DNA from 2 places in the Alteromonas sp. B31-7 genome. Region 1 is predicted to be linked to the other one. Evidence: predicted binding sites of a transcription regulator. Region 1 holds the regulator's gene; the other holds the start of a gene.
What was found. Region 1 encodes FNR, which switches genes on or off when oxygen is low (the NO sensors DNR and NnrR bind a similar motif). Its sites were predicted from a motif close to TTGATCTAGATCAA; they were not measured.
Positions count from the first base shown of each region.

Region 2: a site for FNR is predicted at 2,604-2,617, ahead of IUA53_RS07840 (PRC-barrel domain-containing protein). Genes of this name have one in related genera too.

Region 1 is NZ_CP065233.1:2,367,926-2,373,076, forward strand. It holds gene IUA53_RS10025 (heavy metal translocating P-type ATPase) at 1-2,065, shown strand, start outside; gene ccoS (cbb3-type cytochrome oxidase assembly protein CcoS) at 2,071-2,286, shown strand; gene IUA53_RS10035 (sulfite exporter TauE/SafE family protein) at 2,273-2,929, shown strand; gene fnr (fumarate/nitrate reduction transcriptional regulator Fnr) at 2,982-3,725, shown strand; gene uspE (universal stress protein UspE) at 3,824-4,753, shown strand; gene ttcA (tRNA 2-thiocytidine(32) synthetase TtcA) at 4,882-5,151, shown strand, end outside.
Region 2 is NZ_CP065233.1:1,844,030-1,849,180, forward strand. It holds gene IUA53_RS07825 (LysR family transcriptional regulator) at 1-708, opposite strand, end outside; gene IUA53_RS07830 (rhodanese-like domain-containing protein) at 778-1,128, opposite strand; gene IUA53_RS07835 (ArsR/SmtB family transcription factor) at 1,296-1,628, shown strand; gene IUA53_RS07840 (PRC-barrel domain-containing protein) at 1,720-2,460, opposite strand; gene maoP (DUF413 domain-containing protein) at 2,705-3,061, opposite strand; gene IUA53_RS07850 (hypothetical protein) at 3,458-3,622, shown strand; gene IUA53_RS07855 (LysR family transcriptional regulator) at 3,746-4,582, shown strand; gene IUA53_RS07860 (DUF2750 domain-containing protein) at 4,599-4,943, shown strand; gene IUA53_RS07865 (DUF2789 domain-containing protein) at 5,007-5,151, shown strand, end outside.

The DNA.
Region 1 (5,151 bases):
CTGCGGATGGCTAATTGAAAAGCAATTGAGCAAGGTAAAAGGGATTAAGCAAGTCGCCGTAAACGTACAAGAACGGCGAGCACTAGTGACGTGGCTAGATGAAGACATTAAGCTTAGCCAAATTATGGCCAGCCTTAAGCGCATTGGTTATCACGCCTCGCCCTTTCAAGCCGACGAACACGAAGCCAGCTACAAACGAGAAGAAAAAGCCTTTTTAAAGAAACTCGGGTTAGCAGGCATCATGACGATGCAAGTGATGATGCTTATGGCCGGATTGTATTTCGATTGGTTTGGTGCCATTGAACAAGAAACACGTCAGTACTTTTATTGGGTGGCGCTTACCCTTACCACACCTGTGGTGCTTTATTCTGGCAGCAATTTTTACTTAGGTGCCATTAAAGCGTTAAGTGCAAAAACCGTGAACATGGACGTGCCTGTTACCCTTGCCGTATTTGGTACTTATATTGCCGGCCTACGAGCCACCTTGCTTGAAACCGGCGAAGTGTTCTTCGAATCAATCTGTATGTTCATCTTCTTATTACTACTTAGCCGTTTTTTTGAACACAGAAGCCGACATAAGGCAGCCCAAATCTCTGCCAATATGACGCAGTATATTCCTGTATCAGCAACAAAAGTGAATGCAGATGGCACATTTTCGAATTGTTTAGCCAAGCAATTAAGGCCAGAAGATATTGTTTTTGTAAAGGCTGGCGAGACCATTCCGGTAGACGGTATCGTGCTGGAAGGCACCGCTTCTGTGGACGAAAGTATGCTCACCGGCGAGTTTAATCCGGTGAATAAACGCCCTACTGCTAGTGTTTACGGTGGTACCGTTGCCCAAGATGGCGCATTAACCATTAAAGTCACACAAAGCCTAAAACATGCGTTGGTTAATCAAATTGTCCGTTTACAGGCCAGCGCTATGGCCTCCAAACCCAAAGCCGCGTTGCTGGCAGACAAGTTCTCTCGATATTTTGTAAGCGCCGTATTGGTAATCTCAGCAGCCACCTACGGGTTTTGGACATTTGTGGGCAATGAAGATGCCTTCTGGATTACCATTTCCGTGTTGGTTGCCACATGCCCTTGTGCACTCGGTTTGGCCACGCCCTCGGCACTCACTTGCGCGGTGGCTAAGCTAAACAAACAAGGCATTTTGCTAAAACGTGCTGATGCCCTTGAGCAACTCAATGACATTGACACCATTGCGTTAGATAAAACCGGCACCCTTACACAAGGGAAGTTTTCCATTCAGTCGGCGTGGTTTGCAGAGGGTGTAGATAAAACCACAGCGATGGACATTGCCGTAGCACTTGAAGCGCGCTCAGAACACCCTATCCAACAAGCATTTACAGGTAAGATTAAGCACAAAGTATCAGACTTCGAAGTCACGCCAGGAGGCGGAATTAGCGGAAACGTGAATGGCAGTGCATTTTCCATGGGATCTGCTTCCTATTGTGGCGTATCACTCCCCGCCAATTTGCCGTTCGTTGCCAACGTGCTATTGGTGTCTGGCAACACGCTAATAGCGGCGTTTTTAGTCAGTGACAAGTTACGTGATGACACGCAAGCCACATTAGATATGCTAAGCCAATATCAGTTGATGGTATTAAGTGGTGACACCCAAGAAAACGTGAATAATATTGTTAACACCCTGCCTATTCAAACTGCCCTTGGTGGCTTGTCCCCTGAGCAAAAGTTTGAAGAAGTACAAAAGCTTCAACAGCAAAACAAAAAAGTCCTTATGATGGGTGACGGGATAAATGATGCGCCAGTGCTTGCAAGTGCAGACGTGGCTGTTGCAGTGGGTAACGCCACCGATGTGGCAAAAACGGCAGCCGATGTCATCTTGCTGGGTGATAGTCTTTTATCCGTGCCACAGCTACTTAATGTTGCCCTAAGTGTTAAACGTAAAATTAGACAAAATATCGCGTGGTCTGTAGGTTACAATATTTTGATTCTTCCCTTTGCCATTGCCGGTGTGTTGTCTCCCTGGATGGCCGTTGTGGGTATGTCTCTCAGCAGTATTATCGTAGTAACCAATTCAACACGACTATTAAGTAAATAATTAATATGAGTATTATCTACGTTCTTATCCCTATCGCCATTATTATTGTTGCAGTGGCCGTGGTTATCTTTTTTTGGGCGGTACGCTCGAATCAATTTGAAGATTTAGACCGCCAGGGTTACAGCATTTTATTTGATGATGATTTATCGCCAGAGGAAAAAGCCTTGGCTGAAGAACGCAAAAAAGTGCAACAAAATCAGGAAAATGATGACAGAAATTAATCTGTTGTCAGCATTTCTCATCGGTATTGCTGGGGGCGTACACTGCGTTGGCATGTGCGGTGGTATTGTCGCTGCGCTTCGTTCGGTTACGCCTAGCCATAAGCCCGCGTTTCCTTTTACCCTCGCCTACAACCTTGGTCGTATAGCTAGTTACACCTTAGCTGGTGCAATCACAGGTGCCATGGGGCAAATTGCCCGCCACTATATTCCTGTCGCATCTTATGTGCTTTCGTTACTCAGCGCTTTAATGCTGTTGGCCTTAGCCTGTTATTTGGGAAAATGGTGGACAGGCTTAACCCATGTTGAGGCCCTAGGGAAAGGCATATTTAAACGTATTCAACCTTATTCCAAACGCTTTCTCCCCTTTAAAACCCCTTGGCATGCGTTACCGTACGGCTTTATTTGGGGCTGGTTACCTTGCGGACTCGTGTATTCCACCCTTACTTGGGCATTAGCATCAGGGACAGCGGTGGACGGTGCTTCCATTATGTTTGCGTTTGGCTTGGGCACTTTACCTACATTACTCGCGGCAAGCACGGGGGCGGCTTACATTGTGTCTGCTTTCCAGCAGCCAAAACTTCGACAGACACTAGCGGTTTGTATGGCCTTATATGCAATTTATTTAATTTATCGCGCATTTTAGCCGCTATCGTAGTAACATTTACGTAGAGTTTACCAGTTTAGGTGCGGTTATTATGAGCAAAGGAAGCGAGTTTTCAATTCACTGCCAAAATTGCAGTTTTAGTCATTTATGTTTACCCGTGGCGCTGAATAAAACAGAAATTGAGTCGCTAGACGACATTATTGAACGAAAAAAGCCCTTGCATAAAGGCGACGCGCTGGTAAAAAATGGCGATGTATTTCATTCGTTATTTGCTGTACGCACCGGCTCTTTCAAATCCTTTGTCACTAACGCTGATGGTGAAGAGCAAATTACCGGCTTTCATTTTCCTGGCGACATCATCGGCTTTGACGCCCTTCGTAGCCAAAAGCATCAAAGCTATACCCAAGCGCTTGAAACCGCCATGGTGTGCGAACTCCCCTACGAAACATTGGATGAAATGTCGGTGCAATTCCCCAAATTGCGCCGCCAGATCATGAGCTTTATGAGCGCTGAAATTAAGCAGGATCACGATATGATCATGTTACTCAATAAGCGTTCTGCCGAAGAAAGGTTGTTATATTTTCTGGCGCATCTTTCTGGCCGTTTTGAAGAGCGAGGGTTCTCCCATCGTGAGTTTCATTTAACGATGACAAGAAACGAAATAGGCAACTATTTAGGGTTAACCATTGAGACAATAAGCCGTTTATTAAGTCGCTTTCAAAAAGAAGCGATCATTCGCGTAGACGGCAAACTCATCACTATTCTCAATTTCGACGCATTGGACAGTAAACTACAAAATGTCACTGTGCCAACGATTGCCTGTACAGGTATCTGATATTTTGTAATCGCTTTGATCTAAAACAACTTACGTTTTTACAAATAGGTATTACACTTACATCATAACTATCGCAAACGATGAAGTTCGGAGGGGTTATGATTAATTATCAACACATTCTCGCTGTTGTAGAAATGGAGAGAGACACCCAGCCCGCCCTCAGTCGCGCTCAAGAAATATCTGACAAAACAGGCGCAACGATCACCGCTATGCTGGTGGTATACGATTTATCCTATGATATGACCACCATGTTAAGCCCGGATGAACGTGAGGCTATGAAAGACGCCGTTACCAAAGAGCATGCAAGCTGGCTGTCAGAACACTTACGCCAACTTGGCTTTTCCCATATAGACATTGTGGTTCAGTGGAATAATCGCGCTTTTGAGGCAGTGATTCACCATGTTATTGATAACGATATTGATTTAGTAGTAAAAGCTACTAAGCGTCACGATGATCTCGCCTCGGTTATTTTTACGCCAACCGACTGGCATTTACTGCGTAAGTGCCCTAGCCCAGTGCTATTAGTGAAAGAGCATGATTGGCCAGAAGGTGGCCAAATCATCGCTGCGGTGAATGTGGGTTCTGAAGATGACGAACATAACCTATTGAACGATAAACTGACTGTGATTGCCAATGATTATGCAAAGTTACTGAACGGCAATGTCAATCTCGTCAACAGTTACCCTTCTACACCGTTGAATATTGCGATAGAAGTACCTGAATTTGACCCTGACGCTTACAACAACTCGGTAAAACATCATCACCAAGCTGAAATGGCAGGCCATGCAAAAAAATACGGTATTACCACAGCAAACACCTATGTAAAAGAAGGCTTACCAGAAAAAGTCATCCCCATGGTAGCCAAAGATATTGACGCGGAATTAGTGATAATTGGCACCGTGGGGCGGGTGGGACTGTCGGCAGCACTAATTGGCAATACGGCAGAACACGTGATTGACGAACTAGATTGCGACGTGCTGGCCGTAAAACCTGATGGTTTTGTATCGCCGTTAGCAAATAAAAAATAGCGACAGCCCATTATCTGTACATCGCGCAATAATTTCGTTAAAGCGGGTTATTGTGTTTACTAGCATGGCTCATAAAGTCGACTTTGTTGTATAATGGCGGCTTTCGCAGTAACCAAGCCAGTATTATTATGAGTGCAAATATCAGCAGTGCAGATGTTGCTAATAGCCCATCGCAAAGTAAACAAAAATACAACCTAAATAAGCTTCAAAAACGCTTACGTCGCAACGTGGGTAAGGCCATTGCTGATTTCGGTATGATTGAGCATAACGATAAAGTCATGGTGTGCTTATCTGGTGGAAAAGATAGCTACACCATGCTAGATATCCTCATGTTTTTGAAAAAAATTGCACCCATTCATTTTGATATCGTGGCGGTTAATCTCGATCAAAAACAACCT
Region 2 (5,151 bases), 520 kb from region 1:
CCAAGCAAAACCAAGTCCTTGGGAAATGATATCCACCGACGTACGAATATGGCTGACGGTCCAACGTTGATCTGCACCAAGCCAGCCAACATCCACTTTGCGTTCAGCAGAGGAATCTCGTACAACGATTTGTCGATGAGACTTGAGATCTTCTAATGTTAGCGGCCTGTCGAGCGCATGTAATGGATGGTCGGGATGTGCTACCGCTGCAAATTCGATTTCGCAGAGATCTTCACTAAACCCCGTGGGATAGGTAAAAGGTGAAATGGCGATATCTACATTGCCACTATTGAGCATTGAATTTGCGCCCGACAATACCGTTTCTTCAATTTCTATGCGTAGCAAGGGGAACTCCTCAGACACTTTATTTAAGACGTTATAAAGTAAGTCTGAGGGAAAAATAATGTCTACGGCAATTCTCAGCAGCGTTTCTGTACCCGCTTGTAAACTGGTTGCTACGGCCTCGAGTTTTTGTGCTTCATTGAGTAAAAAAGTGGCTCGACGGTACATAAGTTCACCTTGAGCTGAAAGCTGCACTTTTCTACCCGTATTTTCAAATAGCTCAACGCCAATGGCATGTTCTAATTTTTGCACAGCATGATGCACACTGGATTGGCTTTTATGCACCACAGCGGCCGCTTGATTAAAGCCTCCTGCGTCCACAACCGCCTTAAACATGCGCCATTGTTCCAACGTTGATTTTAGCATGGTTTAACTTTCTCAATTCACTGCGGGGATTAGGGGGTTATACCATATTGAAACTGGCCTTAGTAAGCGTTAATCGGTTACTGCTGCAATAATATCGTCCACCGCACAAGTGACTACTGAAACTTGCTCGTAGCCCATAAGCATAAGTTGTTCTGCCGCCAAAGAGGCGCGCACCCCAGACGCGCAGTGAATATATATAGGCCGATCTGCTTCTTTTACAAGTGCCAGCATCTTCATCTCTAAAATACCTCTTGGAATGGCCGTTGCTTTGTTTACCGGTTTTTCGGCCACTTCACTGGCTTCCCTTACATCTAAAAGTAACCCTTGATTTTTCTCAATCTCAAGCGCCGCTTCTTTGGCAGTAATTCGACGAATAGGTTTCTCAATATTTTTTAATCGAGTAGGGATATCTATTAGCACGTAAAATCTCCTATTTAGTATATAATGATAATATTATATATAACATTTGATGGAAAAGAAGAACAGCACTGTCAAGGTTAGACAGTCAATTTGGGCTTTTCGATAAACCTTATATACTTTAGTATAATGCATTAAGGGGTTTCCCCAATGAAAAATGAGAACATTTTATGCTAGCGACTCTAAAGCTCGACCCTTCAGCAATGCATCAACATGCAGCAGATGCTGAGCAGTATTTAAAGCAAATTGCTAATAAAACCCGTTTGATGATTTTGTGCAATTTGCTGGAAAAAGAACGATCTGTAAGCGAGTTATTGGACGTGGTAGATGTTTCACAGCCTGTGATTTCTCAGCATCTGGCCCTCTTACGGGAAGCCGCATTGGTGGCCACAAGAAGGGAAGGGCAAACGATTTATTATCGTCTTGCTGACGAACGTGTTACCCAAACGATGGCGTTACTCTATCAGTTTTTCTGTGCGTCAGAAGAGGCGCTGGCTGAATAGACGAGATTGCTGTTCTCGCCAAATTCGTTTTTCATGAGTAAATTGGCAGTGAATAAAGGCGGCCACGAATCGCTAGCCGCCTCTCCAGGCTTTATTTAGCAATTTGATGGACGATATCGGCAATGTATTCACCATTACCAAGTTTATCAATGTCAATGTCGGGGCGAGCCATCAGTCCATCGTGGTCTAATTTCACACTGACTCTGTGAGACGACCAATCAATTTGAAGAATATCCGTGGGCAAGAGGGCTAGTTTTTTTCCACCCGGTAACCAATTGTTGGTGTCTACCACCAATAACCGTATTGCCCAATTTCGGGTGTCGACGACAAAATCACAAATGTGCCCTACATTGTCATCTGTGGTGGCTACCTCGTAACCTGAGACTTCGCCACAGGCGCGAAGATGGTTTTCTTTATTTGCTGACAAATCTTCTCGGGCTTCGTCCATTAATTTGGGGTCGGCGAGTTCAGTCGGGTGAGAAAAGTCGCCCCAGGCGCCGGGCCCTATCCAGTAATAACCATAGCCGAAATAGCGGAATAACGTTTCTTCATATTCTCTGGACACCGGCTTGTGTTCATCAATGGTTGGGCTGTTTTTAAGTGTTTCGGCGTCCATGGCCACATCAATCGTGTCATGATCGGGATTAATGATGGATACCGATATAGGGGATATGACCACTTTGCGACTCAGTGGTAGCCAAGTATTGGTATCAGCAACCAAATAGCGTATTACAAAGCTATCATCATCAAACAAAATATCGCGTATGCCGCCAATATCCTTGTCTGTTGCATGAATCGAAAAATGTTTTAACTGTTTGTAAGTTACCATCATCGTTGCGTCTCCTTTGCCTGCGGCTGGGGTAATTCGATGTCGACCTACTTTTCATTAGGGGAAACTGTCACGTTATCGCCTAACTAAAGTGTAGTCCTTCAAAGTAGATATAAAAAGCTATATTGGTTTGTTCGGCAAGATGATTGAGACAGATCAGAATTTATCGAAAACTACGGGAGAAAGGAGACGTGCTTTACCGTTTATTACTAAGCGATAAAGCACAACGCGCCCTGAAGAGGCCGGTTTAGGCTACGTCAAACTCTTCATCGGTATAATCGTCATCGTAATCAGATTGATTACTGGCGCTGCTATGCAAGGTATAAAAATGTTTTTTGCCACGAGAGAGCCTTACATACTTTGCCCATGCTTTTTCGACAGGGTTAATGGCTTCTGCACGCCCAGAGATAAAATCCACGAAGTGTTTCTCATCTTCTGATTCGGCTTGTAGCTCACCGGTTTCTAAAGCATTGAGGGTTCTACCATAAAGCGAGAGTAAGTTCGCTTCACTAATACTGAAATCACCCGACTTTTTAAAGCCGTAAGGAAACTTCACACGGTCAATAAAAGGTTTTGCAGAGGTTCGAATAGCTATGTTGTTCATAACAGTTCCAGCGTAAGTTGATGTACAAGCGCACTTTTAAGCCAAAACTCATCTAAGTTGAAACAAAACTTTTTTTTCTTATCAATAAAAAATTTTGTTGCAAGGATTGCCACGGCGTTTATTTACCATGATACACCTACGGTATTAGTGTGGAGTGAAACCTTTCTTGGCTTAAGTTTATGAAATAAATGAAGTAATTTGTTTTCCTCTGCCGTTGTTTCGGTATCGTGGCTATACGCTAGATAGCGTGGGAAGTGGCATTTTGCCTTCGCTAGACGTGGTCTGTTTTGAAATTTCATTTTATTAAAATTTATTGTCGAAACGATGATAAATATTCGTTTTTCATTTGAATAGCAAAGCGAATAATGAAGGGGTGTTAATTACCAAGAGATGACAATGAGTAAAGACTATCGTTACCAACGTGAAGAATGGGACTCGGTAGAAGACGAAAGCTTCCCATCTAAGCGCAGCGCAAAACGTCATGACCACGTTAAAGCGAAGCAAAAGCGAGACGAACAGCGTCGAGAAAAGCTACGTAGATTACAATCGGAGAGCTTTTAGCCTACTTGATTGAAATTTGACTAAACACACTGCGGATCGTAGTGTGTTTCTGTGCTTTTTGGTTTACATCACGTATTATCTGTGACAGTTTACTTTCATCAGTTCTACGGTTATGTAAGAAGCATGGACATTCGCTTTCTCACCACATTTATCGAAGTTGCTAATACACGTCATTTTGGCAAAGCAGCGGAGAACCTTTATCTTACTCAATCTGCAGTAAGTGCGCGTATTAAATTGCTCGAAGAGTATTTTCATTCCACGTTATTTATCCGGCAAAGAAACAGTATTCAGTTGACTCAGTCAGGTGAAAAGTTATTGCCCTATGCCCAGCAGCTTTGCAGTACCTTGAATGAAGCTAAGCAAGAACTGCAAATTCAATCTTCTGAGTACGTCGTTTGTGGTGCTACCCAATTGGCTAGCGAATTAATTTTGCCATCAACACTTAAAGCGTTACACGCTGATTTTCCTGATTGGTCGGTGAAGGCGGAAGTGCTGACGTTAGACAGTTTGTCTCGGCAGCTGCATGAGCGGGTGACCGATTTAGCTTTTTCCACGGAACCGCTAAAGTCAGAAGAAGTGAACAGTCAAATACTGTTAGAGAAACCTTTAGCACTGTATCGCGTGGGTGATGCTCAGGCCGAGGTCAGCGCGAGTGACTTTGTGGCCATCGACTTTGGCAGTAAAGCGAGAGATATCCTGCTAACACTTTACCCACAATTGCGAGATGCAAAATTAAGAACTAATTCACTCACCTTGGCATTAAATAATTTATATGCTGAAGGCGGCATTGCCGTGTTACCTGAAGATGCCTTTGTGCATCTACCCGCGCAAACGCCTATAACGAAAATTCAGTCACTGGAAAATATATCATTGAAGGTTTACCTTCATACAATGAAACAGGTTCGACGAGTAGGCTTGCAAGGCCTTATCGACGGTATCTCGTCTATTAATCCAGCCTAACTATTAAGAGATCCTTATGACTCATCCTTTGCTTGAAAAAAATGCGTTTGAACGCTTAGAAGCCAGTTTACAGCAAATTAAAAACGCTAAAGAGTTGTTTATCCTAAAAGATGAGCATGGCTGCGTTATGCTAACCACAGATGAAGAAGACGGCGTACCAGTATGGCCTGATGCCAGCTTAGCGGCGCTGTGGGCAACGGAAGACTGGTCGGATTGTGAAACCATGGCTATATCTACCCAAGATTTCCTAACGAAGTGGGTGCCAGGCATGACACAAGATGACCTCATGGTGATGGTATGTCCTGTGCCCGGCGAAGAGGGCGAAGTGATTACTCCAGCACACTTTGCTGAAAAAATTTAATGATCTGCTGATCTCCCTGATCCGTTTAAACTCCAACGGCAAAATGGACGACACGGAGGGAGTATGTTTGTTGAACAACCCACAATGGCGAGTTTATTTGGGCAGCTTGGGCTAGATAGCAGCGACCAAGCTATTGACCGCTTTATCGAGCAACATAAAGGGCTTAACAAGAGTCAGCACCTGAACGAGGCGCCGTTTTGGACGCCGA